3 regions of the Novosphingobium sp. BL-S-33 genome follow, and region 3 is predicted to be linked to each of the others. Evidence: riboswitches for the same ligand, from Rfam matches in the RefSeq annotation. Region 3 holds a riboswitch; each other region holds the start of a gene.
What was found. Region 3 has a riboswitch for cobalamin ahead of AC1VVM_RS06355 (TonB-dependent receptor plug domain-containing protein). Riboswitches for the same ligand answer to the same signal wherever they lie in the genome.
Positions count from the first base shown of each region.

Region 1: another riboswitch for cobalamin. It lies ahead of AC1VVM_RS20725 (cobalamin biosynthesis protein CobG); the one in region 3 lies ahead of AC1VVM_RS06355 (TonB-dependent receptor plug domain-containing protein).
Region 2: another riboswitch for cobalamin. It lies ahead of cobW (cobalamin biosynthesis protein CobW); the one in region 3 lies ahead of AC1VVM_RS06355 (TonB-dependent receptor plug domain-containing protein).

Region 1 is NZ_CM166475.1:930,070-936,660, reverse strand. It holds gene AC1VVM_RS20745 (cobalt-precorrin-6A reductase) at 1-377, shown strand, start outside; gene cobJ (precorrin-3B C(17)-methyltransferase) at 341-1,102, opposite strand; gene cobI (precorrin-2 C(20)-methyltransferase) at 1,099-1,827, opposite strand; gene AC1VVM_RS20730 (precorrin-8X methylmutase) at 1,824-2,453, opposite strand; gene AC1VVM_RS20725 (cobalamin biosynthesis protein CobG) at 2,453-3,604, opposite strand; cobalamin riboswitch at 3,783-4,004, opposite strand; gene AC1VVM_RS20720 (efflux transporter outer membrane subunit) at 4,097-5,494, opposite strand; gene AC1VVM_RS20715 (HlyD family secretion protein) at 5,494-6,591, opposite strand, start outside.
Region 2 is NZ_CM166475.1:1,929,196-1,935,786, reverse strand. It holds gene AC1VVM_RS24940 (marine proteobacterial sortase target protein) at 1-716, opposite strand, end outside; gene AC1VVM_RS24935 (helix-turn-helix domain-containing protein) at 876-1,661, shown strand; gene AC1VVM_RS24930 (DUF3325 domain-containing protein) at 1,663-1,932, opposite strand; gene AC1VVM_RS24925 (PepSY-associated TM helix domain-containing protein) at 1,929-3,479, opposite strand; gene AC1VVM_RS24920 (hypothetical protein) at 3,476-3,799, opposite strand; cobalamin riboswitch at 4,072-4,315, shown strand; gene cobW (cobalamin biosynthesis protein CobW) at 4,505-5,554, shown strand; gene cobN (cobaltochelatase subunit CobN) at 5,718-6,591, shown strand, end outside.
Region 3 is NZ_CM166474.1:1,337,472-1,344,062, reverse strand. It holds gene AC1VVM_RS06355 (TonB-dependent receptor plug domain-containing protein) at 1-1,045, opposite strand, end outside; cobalamin riboswitch at 1,164-1,370, opposite strand; cobalamin riboswitch at 1,430-1,638, shown strand; gene AC1VVM_RS06350 (hypothetical protein) at 1,835-2,419, shown strand; gene AC1VVM_RS06345 (cobyrinic acid a,c-diamide synthase CobB) at 2,416-3,726, shown strand; gene AC1VVM_RS06340 (sulfotransferase family protein) at 3,760-5,496, shown strand; gene AC1VVM_RS06335 (GntR family transcriptional regulator) at 5,708-6,445, shown strand; gene AC1VVM_RS06330 (SIS domain-containing protein) at 6,453-6,591, shown strand, end outside.

The DNA.
Region 1 (6,591 bases), on a different replicon from region 3:
GGGTGATGCTGGCGCTCGGCCGGATGCACGTCGACGCTTTCGCCGACCGGCCGCAACATCACTACCTGCTGCGCTTCGTTGATGCGCCGGATTCGCCGCCGAAGCTGCCCGACTTCAGCCTCGTGGTGGACCGGGGTCCGTTTGGCGTCGAGGCGGACCTCGAGTTGTTGCGGCACCATGCCATCGACCTCGTCGTCTGCAAGAATGCGGGGGGTACCGGCGCCAGCGCAAAGCTGATCGCGGCGGGGCAATTGGGCCTGCCGGTACTGATGATCGACCGCCCGGTCCTGCCGCACAGGCTCGAATTGCACGGGTCGCAGGATGTCCTTCGGTGGCTCGGTCACGAGGCATCCTCCGGCACTGAGCGCGGGGTGTAGAGGATCGGCGCGCCGGGTCGTTCGATGATCCGGGTGCGGCTGGATCCGACGATGACCATCGTGCGCATATCCGCCATTTCCGCCCGCGCCTCGCGAAGCGGGACGATCCGGAGGACTTCTTCCGGCGTGGACACCGCGCGGGCGAAGAGGACCAGCCGGTCATCTCCGCAGGCTTCGCGCAGAACCGTAAGCGCCTTGGCGAACCCCTCCGGCCGCGCGCGTGAGCGGGGATTGTAGAACGCCATCGCAAAGTCGGCCTCGGCCGCGAGCCGCAGCCTTTTCTCGATCACCTGCCAGGGCTTGAGGTTGTCGGACAGATTGATCGCGCAGAAATCATGACCGAGCGGCGCTCCGGCGCGGGCTGCTGCCGCCAGCATCGCGGTGATGCCGGGCAGCACCCGGATATCGAGTTTGCGCCAGTGCGCCGGGCCGTCCTCCAGCGCCTCGAACACGGCGGCAGCCATCGCGAAGACTCCCGGATCGCCCGAGGACGCGACCAGCACCCGGCGACCCTGCGCGGCAAGGTCCAGCGCCACGGCCGCCCGCTCAAGCTCCACGCGGTTGTCGGATGGGTGAAGCACCAGCCCGTCCCGGGGCGCAACCCGCGCCACATAGGGACCGTAGCCCACTACATCGGTCGCCTCGGCCAGCGCCTGCGTGACTTCAGGCGTGACGAGCGCCTCGTCCCCTGGCCCAAGGCCCGCGACCGCGATCCATCCGCTCACGGTCTGCGTCCCTGACCGTGGATGAGCAGGATCGAGAAATAGGGCGCGACGTTCTCGGCATCGACAAGCCGCGTCACCCGCTGCTCGGGCATGGCCGCATATTCGACCAGCCACGCCGCATCCTCGCGTCCGGCGGCAGCCACCGCGCGGCGCAGCTTCGGCAGATTGCGGCCGATCTTCATCACCACTAGCGCATCGGTATCGTGGATACGGCGCGCCAATTCCGCTTCGGGCAGCGTCGCCATCGCGACGGTCAGCACATCGTCTCCCCACGTGATCGGCAGCCCGGTCGCGTTCCAGGCGCCAGCCATGCCGGTGATGCCAGGCACAACTTCCACCGGCACCCGCCCGGAGAGCCGGCTGTGCAGGTGCATGAACGAGCCGTAGAAAAACGGATCCCCCTCGCAAAGCACGACGACGTCCTCGCCGCCGCTCGCAGCCTCCGCCAGCCGTTCCGTGCAATCGGCATAGAAAGCCTGAAGGCAGGCATTGTAAGCGGGATCGTCGAGCGGAATTTCGGTTGTGACCGGGTATTCCATCGCGATTTCGACCGCATCGGTCCGCAGCAGGCTGTCGACGGTGCTCCGCGCGCGGCCCGCGCGTCCTTTCTTGCGGAAATAGGCGATTTGCCGCGTGCCGCGCACGAGCCGGTCGGCACGCACGCTCAGCAGGTCCGCCGCACCGGGACCGAGGCCGACGCCGTGGATGGTTCCTGACGCGCTCATTCCGCGCGGCTCGCCAGTGCGTTGACGGCCGCCACGGTAATGGCGCTCCCACCAAGCCGTCCCTCGACGATGCAGCAGGGAACCGGCGCGGTCAGCCACAAAGCATGCTTGGACTCGGCCGCGCCGACGAAGCCCACCGGGCAACCGATGATGGCCGCCGGGCGAGGGCAGTCGGGGTCCTCAAGCATGTTGAGCAGGTGAAACAGCGCGGTCGGCGCATTGCCGATGGCGACGATCGCGCCGCCGAGATGCGGCCGCCACAGTTCCAGCGCGGCCGCCGAGCGGGTGTTGCCGATCCGGTGCGCAAGGTCCGGCACTTCGGCATCGCCGAGAGTGCAGATGACCCCGTTATAGGCCGGTAGACGCGCGCGGGTAATGCCTTCGGACACCATCCGTGCATCGCAGAGAACGGGCGCTCCCGCAGCCAGAGCCGCGCGCGCGGCGACTGCAAAGCCGGCGGAAAAGCGGATATGCGCTGCCAGTTCGACCATGCCCGCCGCGTGTATCATGCGGACGGCAACGGGCTCCTCCTCGGCGGAGAAGCGGGCAAGGTCGGCTTCCGCGCGGATGGTGGCAAAGGACTGGCGGTAGATCGCCGCGCCGTCCTTTTCATAATCGTAAGGCATCAAGCGACTCCAAAATGGGCGAGGAGGTCTGCGGCATTCAGACCCGAGCGAAGGGGCGGAGAACCGGCGCACGCGCTGAAGGAAAGGTCGTAGGCACCGTCACGCCCGGTCACGACCACGTCGGCGGCACCGGGATGGGCGCAGCCCTTGGTACAACCCGAAACATGCAAATGCCCGGAGACATGCGGCGCGAGGCGAGCGGCGAGCATCCGGGTTTCGACACTGGCTTGCGTACAGTCGGGCGCGCCGGGGCAGGCATCGACGCGCAGCAGCGAATGGAGGGGATCGATCGACAGGCCGTCGTGCTCGATCGGCCCAGGCCCCTCAGCCAGAAGGATGCGCCAGGGCGTCGTGCGAATGCCCGCCACGCCGGAGTCCTGCGCCAATCGCAGGAAGGCTTGCGCGCTCACGCGGCCGAAAGGCAGGCCATAGGCGGCGCCCATCGCGTGACGGCCGGGGACGGGCAGGGGCGCGGCGAGCCGGGGGGCGGCGGTTCCTTTCGCCCAGTCCGGCAAGGGTGCGGAATGGCGCGCCATGCGGCCCGCACTTGCACCGCCGCTTGCCATGAACCAGCGCGCCAGATCGATCAGTGCGGTGACTTCCCCGCCCGGCGCCAGTCCTATGCCGGTAGAGCGTCCATCGGCGCGCAGCAGGAGCATGCCGTCGCGCCCGCGCTCGATCCGGAAATCGCCGGGTTCGGCGGACAGCATCGGCACAGGTCCGGCGTCGATGACGAAACCGGCCTTGCCCGGTAGTACGGGCAATTCGTCGAGGCGCTCGTCCAGTTCGCGAGCGATGCGATGGGTATCCTCGCCGGGGCGCCATGCGGGCGAGACGAGGATATTGCGCCGGGCTTCGCGTGTTGCGTCCGCATCCACGAGGCCGGTCTCCAGCAACCGGTCGAGCAGGCGCGGCCATTCGGCCTCGCTCACACCGCGAATTTGCAGGTTCGCGCGGCGTGTAAGGTCAAGCGCACCCGACCCATGCGCGAGCGCCGCTTCGCCCAGAGCCACGGCCTGAGCGGGCATCAGGCGGCCGAGACGCGGCTTTACGCGGACCAGCAGCCCGTCTCCCGCCATCATCGGGCGCCAGGCATCGGGGCACCATCCCCTTACCGTGCCGCCGCTTCGATCCCCTTCCAGCGGACCCAAAATCGCTCTCCGCGCGCCGGGCGAACGAAGGCGGGGCATACCGACATGGCCGGCCGACGCGCGGCGATGGGCAGGCGCGAACTACGCCCACCACCACGCGACCGTGCAGCCCCAGCCACACAGCTTCGTCGCCCAGACGGAGAAGAACCGTGCCGTGACCATCCCCTGGGTCAGGGCAAGAGCGACCAGTGCGCCGGCAGGTCTCCTGGCTCGCGGGTCACAGCTTGATACACGCCTTCCCAGACCGGCAACGCGCCGGTCCAGTGGCTGCCCTTAAAAGGGCGTGTGCATCGCGCTATCCGCTTACAGTTGCAGGGACAGCCGCGGATTTGGGGGCTACACCCCCGCACCGCATTCCCGATTAAGCCCCTTCGGGGGCACCGGCACGATCATGTCCGGCAACAGGCACGCCTGTCACCTTGCCGCCGCTCTATCGAATTGGCTCTGCCAAGCCAATAGCCGATCCATAGTCGTCGCGAACGCGATCACGCGCTACGGCGAGGCTTCCAGCCCTGCGACCGCATCGCGGCTCCAGCCGCCGCCCATCGCCAGATAGAGCGATACCCGTGCCTGCAACGCCGCCGTCCGCGCCTGCACGAGGTTGAGTTCCACGTTGAGCAGGCCGCGCTGGGCAACCAGCTGTTCAAGATAGGGCGAATAGCCCTCGCGGCGGCGGTTGGTGGCAAGGCGCAGGCCTTCGGCGTCTGCCGTGCGCTGGGCGGCCAGGATGGTCATGAGTTCGTCCGCTTCCCGGGCCGAGCCAAGCGCGTCCTCCACCTCGCGAAAGGCGGTGAGCGCGGCCTTGCGGTAGGCCAGCGCGGCATTGTCCCGCTGGGCGGCGGCGCTTTCGGCCCCGGCGCGCAGCCGTCCGCCTTCGAAGATCGGCGCAAGGATGCTGCCACCCAGAGACCACACTCCGATCGGATCACCCACCAGCAGCGAGGACCATACCAAGGCGCCGGAGCCGGTGAGTTGAAGCTGCGGCAGGAAACGCTTGCGGGCAGCGGCGAGCGACTTGTCGGCGGCAGCCAGTTGCAGCTCGGCCTGCGCCACGTCCGGTCGGCGCGCCAAGAGCTGGGACGGCAGGCCTTCCGGGATCACCGGCTCTGTCAGCAGGGCGAGCGAAGTGGCGCGCGCGACGCCGCCGGGCACGTTCCCTGCGAGCAGGCGCAAGGCATTTTCCTGCCGCGCCGTGGCTTCGCGCAAGGAGGGGATCAGTTGGGCGGTGGCCTGATACTCGGCCTGTGCCTGCGCAAGGTCCAGACGCGGCGAATAGCCCGCGCCGACCCGGCGCTCTGCCAGTTGCAGTTCCCGGCGCCGCGCGTCCAGCGTCTGTTGGGCAATGGCAAGCTGCGCGTCGAGGCCGAGCAAGGCGATATAGCCGTTTGCCGCCGTCGCCGCGACCGAGAGGCGGATTGAATCCCGCGCTGCCTGGCTGGCCAGCCACCCCGCGCGCGCCGCTGCCTGCTGGTCTGCCAGACGCCCGAAAATGTCTGCTTCCCACGCCGCCTGCACGCCCGGCTGCGCGATCTGCTGCACCTCTGCGACCCCGAAGGCATCGATGCTGCGCGAATCCGATGCCGAGGCTGCCGCGTCGACCGTGGGCAGCAACTGCGCATGGGCCAGCCGTTCCTGCGCGCGCGCGTCGCGGATGCGGGCGGCGGCCTGCGCGATGTCGATGTTGCGCGCCAGAGCCGCTTCGACGAGTGCGGTAAGCTGCGGGTCGCCGAAGGCCTGCCACCATGCGCGGTCGAGCGGCGCAGTCGGCCCTGCGTCGGTTCGCCACTCTGCGGGCGCGACCACGGGCTCCACGGGCGCGAGGGCTACAGGCGGTCCCGCGCAACCGGCAGTCAGCGCCAGCAGGCTTGCGACGATGGCAAGGCGCCGCATCAATCCCTCGTCGACACGGTGATCTCCACCGACATGCCCGGCCGCAGCCGCTGCGTGAGGGCCTGCCCGGGATCGATCTTGATCCGCACCGGAATGCGCTGCGCCACTTTCACAAAGTTGCCGGTGGCGTTGTCCGCCCGGAGCACCGCGAATTCGGAGCCGGTGGCGGGCGCGATATCCTGCACATGGCCCGTCAGCCGCGCGCCGCCCAGCGCGTCCACGCGGAAATGGGCCCGCTGGCCCACGCGCATGTCCCGCGTCTGCGCCTCCTTGAAGTTGGCGATGATCCACATGTCGTCCGGCACCAGGAACATGAGCTGCGTGGCCGCCGAGACATAGGCGCCGTTACGCACGCCGATTTCCGAAAGGCGCCCGTCCACCGGCGCGCGGATCACCGAATTGTCGAGGTCTATCTGTGCCAGATGGAGCTGCGCCTGCGCCGCTTCCACCGCCGCCTGAAGACCGCCCCGGCCGACGATCACCGATCGCACGTCCTGACCGCCGATCGCGCGCGAGGCGCCGGCCTGTCGCACCGCCGCTTCTGCGGCGAGCAGGGTGGCCAATGTCTGGTCGCGCTCCCGCTCCGAGATCGAGCCGTCCGCCACCAGTGCATCGGCCCGCTTCATGTCGGCCCGCGCCCGAACGAGCTGCGCTTTGGCGCTGGCGATCCCGGCTTCCTGCCCCAGCAGCGCCGCCTCGCGCGAGCGCTGGCTCTGTTCGGAATTGGACAGCGCGGCGATCTGCCCGGCAAGGTTGGCCTTCGCCTGCTCGACCCGCGCCTGATAGATGCGCCGGTCGATCGTCGCCAGCACTTCTCCCGCCTTCACATGCTGGAAATCGCGCACCGGAACCGAGGTGACATAGCCGTTCACTTGCGGGCTGATGACCGTCACTTTGCCGCGAACATTGGCATTGTCGGTCCGCTGCGACCATCCCGCGAAGGGCGGCAGGTCCCAGGCATACAGGATGGAAAGCACGCCCAGCACCGCCAGCACGACGATCGCGGCCACCGTCCAGCGGCTCTTGACCGGGGGGCTCCAGCCCGCCGGGGGATTGATCTGGGTATCGACGCCGCTCGCGCCGTTCCCAGCAGTATC
Region 2 (6,591 bases), on a different replicon from region 3:
GGATTGAGCCCCGAACCCACCTTCGGATCGAGCACCGGCGCAGCGGTCACGGCATTGGCATCGTCCACGGCGGGCGCCGAAGTCAGCGTGTGCGGCGGCGTGTAGCGCGGGCCGGCCACCAGCGGCAGGCGCAGCGAGAAGGTGCCGTTCGCCTGCGTGACCGGGGCCTGATATTCGATGGCGATCAGCACGGTCTCGCCGGGGCCGACATTGGCGACGATTGTAGTGAACATGTTGGGCCGCTGCTGCTCGACAAGACCGGCCTTGCGGCCGCTGGCCTTGGCCGCCTCGTACGTCTCACGCGCCTTCTCGCGCGGCTGGACATGGCCGACGATCACGCGCTGGCCGACAACCATCTTCAGCGAGTCCACCGCCCCGTCCTGCGGCAGCGGATAGAGGTAATGCGCCTCCATCCACTTGCCCGACGTGTTGCGGAAGGCCTGCGTCACGCGCACGCGGGCCACTTGGCCAGTCACCGTCACGTCCATGTCGGTGCCGAGGCGGACGGCTGGCAAGCTCTCGGCAATGCCCTGCCCGCGCAGCATCAGCGTGCCGGCAGCGGGCCCGTCGTCGGTCGCCGCGTCCTCGGCTTCGTCGGCGGCAAGGGCGGCGGTTGACTGGACCGCGACGGCAACCGGTGCGCCCAGCGCCAGCACGACGGCAGGGATCAGCGCGCCCCGAAAGGCGAGAGGGCGGAAAGCGGGTGATTGCGGCATGACAGGCTCCTTGGATGTTCGGGAGCCCTCCCTCTATGCGCATGGCGGTGCGCACAGCCACGAGCACTATTGGCCGGTTCCAGCCGCACGCGTGCGCAGATTGCCCCTGTTGATGCAGCCATTGACGGAATGTGCGCATTTGTGCGGAAATAGGCGGACATGACGATACCCCAGACCGACTTGCCGGATTCCGCCCCGATCGCTCCCGAAAGCGCAGAGGCCGCGCGCCTCGTCCGCGAGGAGATCGCGCGGCGGCGCATGTCGCGCCAGGCGCTGGCCGACATGGCGCGGATCAGCCTCTCGACGCTGGAAAAGGCACTGGCCGGCAAGCGCCCTTTCACGCTGGCGACGCTGCTGCGGATCGAGGAAGCGCTGGGCGTGAACTTGCGCCCCGGCGCTGTCGCGGGCACGCCTGCACCACTGCCTAGCGCCGGAGATGTCGCCCCCGAAGCATTGGGGGCCTATGCCCGCTCGGCCGTGGCCTGGCTGGAAGGCCGCTACCTCACCTTGCGCCCCAGCTTCGGCACGCCGGGCAGCCTGTTCGCCTATCTGACGACAATCCGGTGGGACAGCGCCAAGGCCTGCCTCGCTTTCGCCGAATCCGGCCGGTCAGACGCGCGTTTCGAGCAGGCGGGGCAAGTCTCGATGCCCAACCTTTCCGGCCATATCTACCTCGTGACCAACGAGCAGGGGCAATATCGCCTTGCCATCCTCTCGCGCCCGACCATCGATGGTGGGCTGTTCGGCATTCTCACCACGCTGGAAGTGGGCAAGGGCTCGCAGCTCGTTCCCGCCGCCGCGCCGCTCGCCCTGCGCAAGCTGGCCGAGGGTGAGGAGGTGGCGCTGGGGCTGGTAACGCCCGAGATGCCGCACTTCGCGCCTTATCGCGAGATGCTCGGCCGCGCGACTGACGACGACTACGCGCGGGTACACATGCCCGGCTGACTTAGCGTTTCGCCAGGTGGAGCAGCGCCACCGTCAGCCACGCACCCACTGTCAGATGCGCCCACCAGGCAACGAGGCCATAGCCGCCGCCAAACCCAGCCATGTCAACGGCAAGCGCCGCCGCCAGCAGGGTCCATCCGGCCCACCGGGCGGTAAAGGCGTGGCTCTTCGCGAGCGTTCGCCCGGAAAGGTCGCGCTGGTGGCGCGGCATGGACACTGCCAGCGCCCAGAAACCGGCCAGCGCGAGCAGGATGCCCAGAACGTGGGTCATGCCCGCACTGCCTTTTCCCTGCCCACCGCCCGGCCGGACGACGCCTTGCGTTGGCGTGCCGCAAACCTCGTAGCCGCCAGCGCGAAGGCCGCCGCAAGCGACAGCATGACCATATCGAAAGCCACGAACAGCCAGTCCCCCCTCATCAGACTGACAGGCAGCCCCCGGCTGGTGGTGAAGGCGTTGACCAGCGGTACCGCCGCGAAAAGCAGCGCCGCCAGTCTCAGCGCCTCAAGCCATGCCCGCGCAGCCGGGCGCACCAGCGCCCAGATCAGCACGCCCAGCCAGGCGAGGAACATCGTGTGGATCTCCCAGTCCGCGCGCGCCGCCATCCCCGTGGGCAACAGGCGGTTGGCGAGGAAGTAAGAGGGAATGGCGCAGCCCAGCCCGGCAATCGTCGCAATGTTGAGTTTTTCCACGAGGCGGAAGCCGAAATGCGGGCGCTCCGGATCGGGCAGGCGCTGGCGGCGCTTGACGGTCCAGAGCACAAGCCCGGTGCCGACCATCGCGGTTCCGGCAAGGCCGCTCAGGAAATAGAGCCAGCGCAGCGCAATCTGCGCGAAGCGTCCCGAATGGAGGCCGATCATCACGCTCTCGGTCTTGAGCGCGGCGCCCTGCGGCAGGCTGCCGCCGGTCTGGCGGCCGCTGGGGCCATCGAAGACCATGACTTCGCCGCGTGAACCCATCGCCTCGCCCGGACCGCGCGTCAGCGCGATCGTCGCGGTCGCATCGCCCGGATTGTTGATCCGCACCACGCCGACCTCACGCCCGCCCCACTGCGCCGATGCCTTGCGCATCAGCGGCGCAAGGTCGGCAAGGGGCACGTTCCTGCCGCTGCGTTCGGCGGCCGGCGGATCGCCGAAAACCGCGGACTGGAAGGTGTCGGGCGAGGCGTAGTTCGCCAATATGCCCCACGGCATGTACATCGCCGCCAGCGTCACCAGCCCGGTAAAGGTAATCATCAGGTGGAACGGCAACGCCAGCACGGCGGTCACGTTGTGCGCGTCCAGCCACGATCGCTGCCCCTTGCCGAAGCGCAGCATGAAGAAGTCGACGAAGATCTTCTTGTGCGTGATCACGCCCGAGAGGATCGCTACCAGCATGAACATCGCCGCGATGCCCACTAGATAGCGGGCCCAGAGGACCGGCAGGTAATGCAGGTCGAAATGGAAGCGATAGAGGAAGTAGCCGCCGTTGGTCTGGCGCACAGTCACTTCCCGGCCGCTTTCATCGAGTACGGCCTCGGTCTGGCCACTGGTGCCGGTGCCTGGGTACCAGAAGGCCTGCGTGGTGGCGCTGCGCCCGTTGGGAAGCGTGAGAAACCAGAAGCTCGCGTCTGGCGCGGTGCGCTGGAGGAAGCGGACCGCGCCTTGCGCCGATGCCACTGGATCGGCCGTGCCGGTCACTTCGGGCTGCATCCAGCGGGTGATCTCGTCCTGGAAATAGGCCGAAGTACCCGTGGCGAACATCGCAAACAGCAGCCAGCCCAGCACCAGCCCCGTCCAGGTGTGCACGAGCGCCATCGATTGCCGCAGGCTCTCCTTCACAGGCGGCCCCCCGTTGTCAGAGAAAACCAGAGGTAACCGGCCATGACCGCGCCCGAAACGATCATCCACAGCCACAGCCGCGCCACCAAACGCATGCCGAACGCCGCCAGCGCCAGCACCGCGAAGATCGCGAATGACAGCAGCGTGGCCGCCATGCTCGCTTCGGGCGCGGAGACCGCAAGTCCGTGCGCCAGCACGCGGGCCACGCAGGCCGCCGCCAGCGAAGACAGCGCATAATTGGCCGGAACCGCCGCCAGCAGTCTGGCCGCGAGATTGCCTTTGCCGATGCCTTTACGGACCTTGCCCGCGCGCGTGTTCATGACGGCTCCGAAAGTGCGCCTTGGTCGCGTTATTGCGAACCATTCGCATTTCTGACGCTGCTAACAGAGTCCCAACTTGCGAGTCAATCGCATTAGATGCAAAATCGAGGGGATCTGCACCGCGAGCCTGATGCGTTGCTCATCGTCATCGCGTTTTGGATCGGCCTGCGCGTGCGATCCCGGCGCTTGCCCGGGGCCCGACACTTGCGGGCGGACACGGCGACGGCTAGGAGCCTGTCTGTCCGCCGCAGCCCCCGACCGGGGCGACGGTGAACACCATTATCGCGCCGGTGCCCCGCAAGGGGCTTAAAATGGGAACACGGTACGAGTGGCCTGCCACTCCAATCCGGGGCTGTCCCTGCAACTGTAAGCGGCGAGCGCGATGCACATTCGCGGCGGGGCAAAGCCTCTGCCCGCAGCCACTGGGCCGGACGCTAAGTCATGCGAGGCCTGGGAAGGCGGTGCATCGTGCCGTGACCCGCAAGCCAGGAGACCTGCCGGGGTCGATGTCGCTCTTGCCCGGGTCCAGGGATTGGCCAAGGCACGGTAACTCTCCGTCTGAGCGACGTGATGCATGCGGCCGGGGCCGCAGCGGCATGCCACGTCGGGCGCTCGCGCGCCTGCCCGACGCCCGTGTGTCCGCGTCGTCCGCAAGAGACGGCCTGTCCCGCCGCTTCCGAGTTACCGGCGCGCGGGAGACGATACATGAGCAAAGTTCCCACCACCGTCATCACCGGCTTTCTGGGCGCCGGCAAGACCACGCTGATCCGCCACCTGCTGCAGAACGCCAAGGGCCGCCGCCTTGCGCTGATCATCAACGAGTTCGGCGATGTCGGCGTGGACGGCGAACTGGTGAAAGGCTGCAATGACGAGGCCTGCCCGGAGGACGATATCGTCGAACTGGCCAACGGCTGCATCTGCTGCACCGTCGCCGACGATTTCCTGCCGACCATGCAGAAGCTGCTGGACCGCGAGAACAAGCCCGATCACATCATCATCGAGACCAGCGGCCTTGCCCTGCCCAAGCCGCTGGTAAAGGCCTTCCAGTGGCCCGACATCCGCACCCGCGCCACCGTGGACGGCGTGGTCGCGCTGATCGACGCCGATGCCGTCGCGGCCGGCCGCTTCGCCACCGACGAGGCGGCGCTGGCGGCAGCACGCGCGACCGACCCGATGCTGGACCACGAAAGCCCGCTGGAAGAACTGTTCGAGGAACAGCTGGGCTGCGCCGACATGGTCGTGCTCAACAAGACCGACCTCGTCGACGCCGATGCCCTCGCCCATGTCGAAACGCTGGTGCTGGCCGAGACGCGCCCCGGCGTGAAGATCGTGCGTGCCAATCATGGCGCCGTCGACATCGCCGCGCTGCTGGGCATCACCGCCGCTGCCGAGGACGATCTCGATTCCCGTCCCTCGCACATCGATGGGCTGGACGAGGATCACGACCATGACGACTTCGACAGCTTCGTCGTTTCCGGCAGCGATGTGGTCGATCTCGACGCTCTTCTCGCCCGTCTGAAGGACCTGATCGCAGAGCACGACGTGCTGCGCGTGAAGGGCATGGTCGCGGTTTCGGGCAAGCCGAGCCGCCTTGTGGTGCAGGCCGTGGGCCCGCGCATCCAGCACTTCTACGACCGTGCGTGGCTGCCGCAGGACGTGCGCCGCACCCAGCTTGTCATCATCGGCCAGAAGGGGCTGGACCGCGCCGCCATCGAGGCTGGGCTTGCGCATGTTCTCGGCACGGTAGCGGCTTGAGGTTCTCCCTCATGCCCACCTTCGCCCCCCCCCCCTACCCTCGTAATTACGGACCCGCGAAGCGGGTGAAGCAATCCAGAGTCGCGCAGAGCCGCACTGGATTGCTTCGCTACGCTCGCAATGACGAGTCAGAGTTCTGTCGCAGTTGCGGGGGGAACGCCTGATGCACCTGCTGTCCGCCACGCCGGGGACGATCTCGGGCGGCGAGGAGGCGATCGACCTCGACCAGTCTCCCGGCGACATGGTGATCCTCACCGTGGCGGACAGCGAACTCGCCTGCTTCGCGGGCGCGGCGGCGCGAATGCTGGAGGGTTCTCCCAGCATTCGCCTCGCCAATCTGCTGCAACTGCGCCACCCCTATTCGATCGACCTCTATGTCGAAAAGGTGATCGCCAAGGCCAGGTTCGTCTGCGTGATCCTGCTCGGCGGAAAGAGCTACTGGGGCTACGGCATCGACGAGATCGCCCGCGTCGCGCGCGAGAACGGCATTGCCTTCGCCGCCATTGCCGATGGGCGCGAGGCAGACCCGGCGCTCGACCGCGCCTCCACCCTGCCCGCCGAGGTCCGCGAGCGGATGCGCGATTATCTGCGGCAGGGCGGCATGGCCAATGCCCTCTCGTTCCTGCGCACCGCCGTGCGGACCATCGGCCATGACGCGGGCGAGCCGGACGATCCGGTGCCGGTAGCCGACGCCGGGCTCTACCTTGCGGGCACCGAGCGTGCCGGGCTTGCCGAAGTGCAGGCAGGCTGGACCCAAGGCCGCCCGCTCGCTCTGCTGGTGTTCTACCGCGCACTGATGATCGCGGGCACCTTGGACGCCGTGGACGCGATGATCGCGGCGCTGCGGGAGCGCGGCTTCAACGTCGCTGCCGTTCACGTTCGCGCCCTGCGGGAGCCTTTCGCGGTGGACTGGCTGAGCGGATTGCTAGGCGAGATCGCGCCCGATGTGATCGTCAATGCCACCAGCTTCGCCTCGTCCTCGGCAGGCGACGATCGCAAGCCGGGCATTCTCGAAAAGGCGGACTGCCCGATCCTGC
Region 3 (6,591 bases):
CCGTGGGCGAGGCGGTGGTCATCCGCTGCTCCTCGCGCTCGGCGCCGAAGACGGCCTGCACCGCGTCCGAGAAGCTGTAGGTGCCCTGATACTCGTAGCGACGCACGCGGCCATGCGCATCGAACGTGAGCTGCCGAATGGTCTGCGCGGGATCGAAGTTCTGGCGGTCGGTCTCGGTCTGGGTCACGGCCACGCGGTTGACCAGCTTGCCATCGAGCAGCGCGAAGTTGAGCCCGGCGTAGCCCGCCCACTCCTTGTTCACGCCATAGGCGAGCGAGTCCCCTCCAAAGCCGTCGAAGTCGTTATGCGAATCCGACCAATAGCCCTTGAGATCGATCGAAACGCCCGGCGCGACGCGATATGTGAACGACCCGTTGGCCGCAGACCGGCGATAGCCATCGGGCTCGGTGCCCTGATCGCTGGCCGAGATGCCGTCGGTGGTGAAGCGCGAGGCGGAGACACGCCAATCGATCGAATCCGACGTGCCGCCCACGCCGGCACGCGCCGAGACGGTATCGTGCGTGCCCGCTTCCACCGCGAAGCTGCCTTCCAGCGGCTTGGTCGGGGCACGGGTGGTGACATTGATGACGCCGCCGATGGCATCGCTACCCCAGAGGATCGACTGCGGACCGCGCAGGATCTCGATGTGATCGATATCGTCGGTGAAGAGGTTGGAGAAGGCATAGCCGCCCGCCGTCGAAGACGGATCGGCGAGGCGCATGCCGTCGATCACCATCACGCTCTGACCGGCATCGGCGCCGCGAATGCGTAGGCTGGTGGTCGTGCCGTAGCCGCCGTTGCGCGAAAGGCTGATGCCCGGCGTGCGCAGCAGCATGTCGGTGAGGGCGATCGGCTGCGCGGAAACGATGTGTGCGTCGTCGAGGACGGTCACCGTCTGGGCGACGCGATCGGCCGCCAGCGGGGTGCGCAGCGCGGTAACGACGATGCTGTCGCCACTATCTGCTTCGTCGGCGAAAGCCATCGTCGGGCAGGCCGCCGCGAGGGCCGCGAGCGAAACCGTGGTGGCGAAAATCCGGAACGTCATGGGTTTTCCTTCAAACAAGCATCGAAGACCCCCGCCGAAGCGCGAGCACCGGCAAGGCAATGGCTGTCGTTGCGCGAGGAAAAAGCCCCCTCGTTCACCCGGCACACCCTGTCCGGACGAAGAACGACTGCGTCAGGCAGGTCTCCTGGCTTGCGGGTCAATGCCGTCTCGGCCGCCTTCTCAGAATCCTGCCAAGTCAATGGCTTCGGCTCCAATGGCGAAATGGCCGCACGGCTCGCCGCTCACAGTTGCAGGGGCAGCCCGGGTCTTGAACCCGTGTTCCCTTTTGATCCTCTTACGAGGAACCTGTCGCGGCGCGGCAACTATCGTGCGGGCGCCCCGCTGGCAAGTGCCCGAAGCTTGCGCGCGCCCGCGAAGTGCCATAGGTCCGCCCCTGCAAAGGGTGCCCGAGAGGGCTTAATCGGGAAGTCCGGACCTGCGGGGAAACTCGCGGGACAGGCCGGCACTGCTCCCGCAACTGTAACCGGGGATGCGCCCCGCCACGCGCCATTGGGACCGGACGGTTCCGAGAAGGCGGCGGAAGGCGCGACGATCCGGGAAGTCAGGAAACCGGCCCCTTGCCGTCGTTCCTCTGCGCGGGCGGGATGCACCGGGCGGACGAGGGCATGGTTCCCGTAGCGGGAAGCAGCCCTGGCGAGACGACAGTCGAAGTCGTGTCGAAAGGAGCCTGCCAGAGTGACACCGATCCGCTGATCCTCTCGCCGGGGCGATATCGCCCGGGGCCTTTCCTGCACGCCTTTCCCCAACCGCCTTGGGAGATCCCAGACCATGAACCGTTCCGCCAATCCGCCATCCGCCCGCGTCAGCCTCTTCGTGTTTGCCGCGCTCGCCGCCGTCATGCTGGTGACGCGCACCAATTCGCTGAGTCAGGTCGTCCACTTGCCAGACACCGACCTTGCGAGCTTCTTCGTGCTCGGCTTCTTCGTCCGCCGTGTCATCGGTTTCGCCGCGCTGTTCGCGCTCGGCTATGCGATCGATGTCGTGGTGATCTCGGTGCTGGGCGGTTCCGGATTCTGCTTTACCCCGGCCTACGCGATGCTGGTCCCGGCCTATGGCGTGATGTGGCTCGCCGGGCGCGTGGCGGCGGCGAAGCTCGGTGACCGCCTTGCCGCCCTGCCTGCCATGGCCGTGCTGCTGATCGCCGCCACTTTCACCTCGCACTTGCTGTCGAGTGGCGGGTTCTACTTCCTTGGCGGCCGTTTCCCCGATCCGACGCTGGCCGGGTTCCTGCCGCGTATCGGGCGCTATTTCCCGACAACGCTCCTCTCCACGCTGCTGTGGTCGGGCATCGCCGCCGCGCTCTGGGCGCTGGCTGTGACGGTGCGTCCGGCTCTGCACGAGGGCCGCAAGTGACCGCCTGCCCTGCCCTGCTGGTCGCCGCGCCCGCCTCGGGGCAGGGCAAGACGCTCGTCACCGCCGCGCTCGCCCGCCGCCACGCCCGCGAGGGGCGGCGCGTGCGCGTGTTCAAGTGCGGGCCCGACTTCCTCGATCCCATGATCCTCGAAGCAGCGAGCGGTGCCCCGGTGCATCAGCTCGACCTCTTCATGGTGGGCGAGGCCGAGTGCCGCGCCCTGCTGTATGACGCCGCTTGCGAGGCGGACCTGATCCTTGTCGAAGGGGTGATGGGCCTGCACGATGGCGATCCCTCCGCCGCCGATCTCGCGCGGCGCTTCGGCCTGCCGGTGCTCGCGGTGATCGACGGATCATCCATGGCGCAGACTTTCGGCGCGCTCGTCCATGGCCTCGCGACCTATCGCGCGGGCGTGAACCTTACCGCCGTGCTCGCCAACCGCGTGGGCAGCGCAAGGCATTCGGACCTGTTGGAGCAAAGCGTACCCAGTGACATCCGCTGGCTGGGCGCACTGGGCCGAGACGCCGCAATCGGCCTGCCCGAACGGCACCTCGGGCTGGTGCAGGCGGGCGAAGTGGCCGACCTTTCCGCCCGGTTGGACCGGGCGGCGGACCTCCTGCCGGAAAGCGCACTCTGGCTGCCGGAGCCCGTGAGCTTCGCCGCGCCGGAGGACATTCCTCCACCGCCATCGCTCGCCGGAAAACGCATCGCCATTGCCCGCGACAAAGCTTTCGCCTTCATCTACCCGGCCAACCTCGCCTTCCTCGAAAAGGCAGGCGCGCAGGGCGTGCTTTTCTCGCCGCTGACCGACGCGGCCCTGCCCGCATGCGATGCGCTCTGGCTGCCGGGCGGTTATCCCGAACTGCATCTGGACCGCCTTGCCGCCAATGCTGCGATGCTGGCCTCGATCCGCGCGCATCACGCCGCCGGTCGCCCGATCCTCGCCGAGTGCGGCGGCATGCTCTACACGTGCGAGACGCTGGATGACGGCAAGGGCACCCGCGCCGCCCTGCTCGGCCTGCTAGCGGCCCAAGCGACAATGCAGCCTCGACTGGCTGCTCTGGGAATGCAGGAGGCCGAGATCGACGGCCATCCCGTGCGCGGCCATACGTTCCACTATTCGACGCTGGAAACCGCGCTTTCCCCCATAGCCCATGCCGACACACCCGATGGGCGCCCCGGCGAGCGCGTGTTCCGCCGTGGGTCGCTGACGGCCAGCTACATGCACCTCTACTTTCCCTCGGGACCGGAGCTGGTGGCCGCGCTGTTCACCGGGACCGCCCTGAAGTCAGCCGCAAAGCCCGGTTGACACCGCGCCGCGCAAGCGCCCTAAGCTGCCGGCATGTCCGCCGATATGCAGACCATTGCCGATGCCCGACAGGCCCTGTCCTCGGGCGATCTCGACCGCGCCGAGGCGCTGGCCGAAACGGCCCGCGCGCAGCCCGCGCTGGCACTCGACGCGATCGAGGTGCTGGCCCTTGCCGCCAAGGCGCGCGGCGCGGACGACCGCCACGAAGCCCTGTTGCGCGAGGCTATCGCCCTCGTTCCCGAGAGCGCCTGGCCGCGCGACGCACTGGCCGAGGAACTGCATGGCACCGGCCGCCTGCATGACGCCGAGACGGTCCAGCGCGAAACGATTGCCGCCCAGCCCGACAACCCCGATGCCCACACGCGCCTCGGCCATATGCTGAGCGAGCGCGACGAACTGGTCGAAGGCACGCACCACCTTTCCGAGGCCATCCGCATCGCCGGACGGCAGCCCCAGTTGCTCGCCGATCTCGGCCGCAATCTTCAGCGTCAGGGGCGGCTCGACGAAGCTGCCCCTCTACTGGAAGAAGCCGTGCAGGCCATGCCCGAAGCGCTGCCGCCGCTGCTCTGGCTGGCGGAGTTGGAGGAACAGGCCGGCCGTTTCGACCGCGCCGGCGCCCTGCTCGGCGGCGCGGAAACACTGGCCCAGCGACAGGGCACCGACCTGACGCTCCAGCGCGTGACGCTGCTTTCGCACACGGTGGACTGGCCGAAAGGCCTCGCCATGCTGGAAGCCGAACCCGAGCCTTCCGGCCCCGCCCTGCTGCTGCGCGGCCGCCTGCGCGACCGGGCCGGGTGTAAGGCCGAGGCATGGGATGATTTCGTCGCGGGCAAGGCCGCGCTCGCCCATGCCGCCAGCCGCAGCTATCCGGCCCGCGCGGTGGGCGAACTCGTCGCGCAATGGCGGGACTTCTTCACGCCCGAGCGCTTCGCCGATTTCCTGCCCGCCTCGCGCCGCAAGGGGGTGCCGCAGCCGGTGTTCATCCTCGGTTTTCCGCGCTCCGGCACCGCGCTGATCGAGCAAGTGGCAGCGAGCCATTCCGAAGTCCGGGCGGGCGGCGAATTGCCCTTCGGCCGCGAGCTGGCGGACAAGGCGGCCTTGTGGACTGCGGGCGCGTTCCCTCGCCACGCCGAGGCCGTAACCGAGGAACAGCGCGACACGCTGGGCGTACAACTGCGCGACCATTACTTCGCGCTTGCCGAACGCCATGGCCTGCTGCGCGATGGCGCCACGCTCTTCACCGACCGGATGGCGCTGAACGAGCTTTACCTGCCGCTGCTGCAACTGGCGTTCCCGCAATCACCGGTCGTGGTGGTGGCCCGCGATCCGCGCGACGTGATGGTCTCGGCGATGGGCCATGACTTCACGCACGGCTTTTCCTGCGGTTACCGGATCGAGGACCTCGCACAGCACTATGCGCGGATGGAGGAACTGACCAGACACTGGCTGGAAAGCTTGCCGGTCCCCGCGCACGAACTGCGTTACGAGCATTTCGTGGCCGATCAGCACGCCCAGACCGCAGAGCTGATGGCGTGGCTGGGGCTCGACATGGAACCGGCGCAGCTTGAATTCCACACCTTCGCCCATCACAGTCCGACGCCCAGCCACGCGCGCATTCGCGAGCCGCTCAGCACCCGGTCGATTGGGCGCTGGACGGGCTACGCGCGGGAACTCAACGATGTGCTGCCGGTGCTGGCCGAGGCCATCGAACGCGGCGGTTATGCAGCCCCCGATGCCGACGCACGCGAGAGCGGGCCGACAATCAACTGAGCCCTTCCGCGCCGCGTGGAACCCTGCGCGCCGCCATGCCCAAAGGCCATCGTTGCCCGTTCCCGCCCTCGGGGAGCGCTCATCCTGCTTGCGCATTAGTAGTACAAACTTAATACCAAAATTTGCCTATCCGCAAAATCCATGATTTTTGGTATTGAAGTGGCATTGTCCTTTGCCGTAGAAAACGGGCCACTGAATGGAGACAAAGGCAATGTTCGTCGATCGCGTCGGCAGGCTTCCGGAGGGGGATACCGCCCCGCTCTACCGGCAATTCGAGCGCCTTTTGCGCCAGGCGATCGAGCATCAGGTCCTCCTGCCGGACGAGGCCCTGCCGCCCGAGCGCGACCTTGCCGCCGCCTACAACCTTTCCCGCGTGACGGTACGCAAGGCGCTCGACGGCCTTGTCGAAGCGCGCATGCTCACGCGCCGTCAGGGGGCCGGCACCTTCGTTGCCCCGCGCGTCGAGAAGAACTTCGCGGCGATCTCCTCGTTCACCGAGGACATGCTGTCGCGAGGCCGCGCGCCGCACAGCAGATGGATCTCGCGCACCGAAGCGGTGGTCTCGCCCGAAGAGGCGATGGCGCTGGGGCTGAGCCCGGGCAGCACGGTCTACCGCTTCACCCGGATCCGTTATGCGGACGGCGTTTCGATGGCGCTGGAATCGGCCACGGTTCCGGCCTCCTCGCTGCCTTCGCCCGATGCCGTAGAGGATTCGCTCTACGATGCGCTGGGCGATGATCGGCCCGTCCGCGTGCTCCAGCGCTTCCGTGCGGTGCTGTTCACCGACGAGCAGGCCGCCCTGCTCAAGATCCCGAAGAATTCGCCGGGCCTCGCCATCGAACGCCGCGGATATAATGCCGAAGGGCGCCCGGTGGAGCTGACCCGGTCGTGGTATCGCGGCGATGCCTATGACTTCGTCGCCGAACTCAACGTGCCACGCGCCGGATAGCAGGACCATGATCGACAATCCTGAAACCACCCTGATGTTCGCCGAGACCGCCGAAGCTGCCGAGGCCGTGGCTCGCCAGCGCGCACGCAACGCGCCTGCCCTTGCCGCGCTGGCCGAAAGTTTGCGCGCGGCCCCACCCCGCGCAG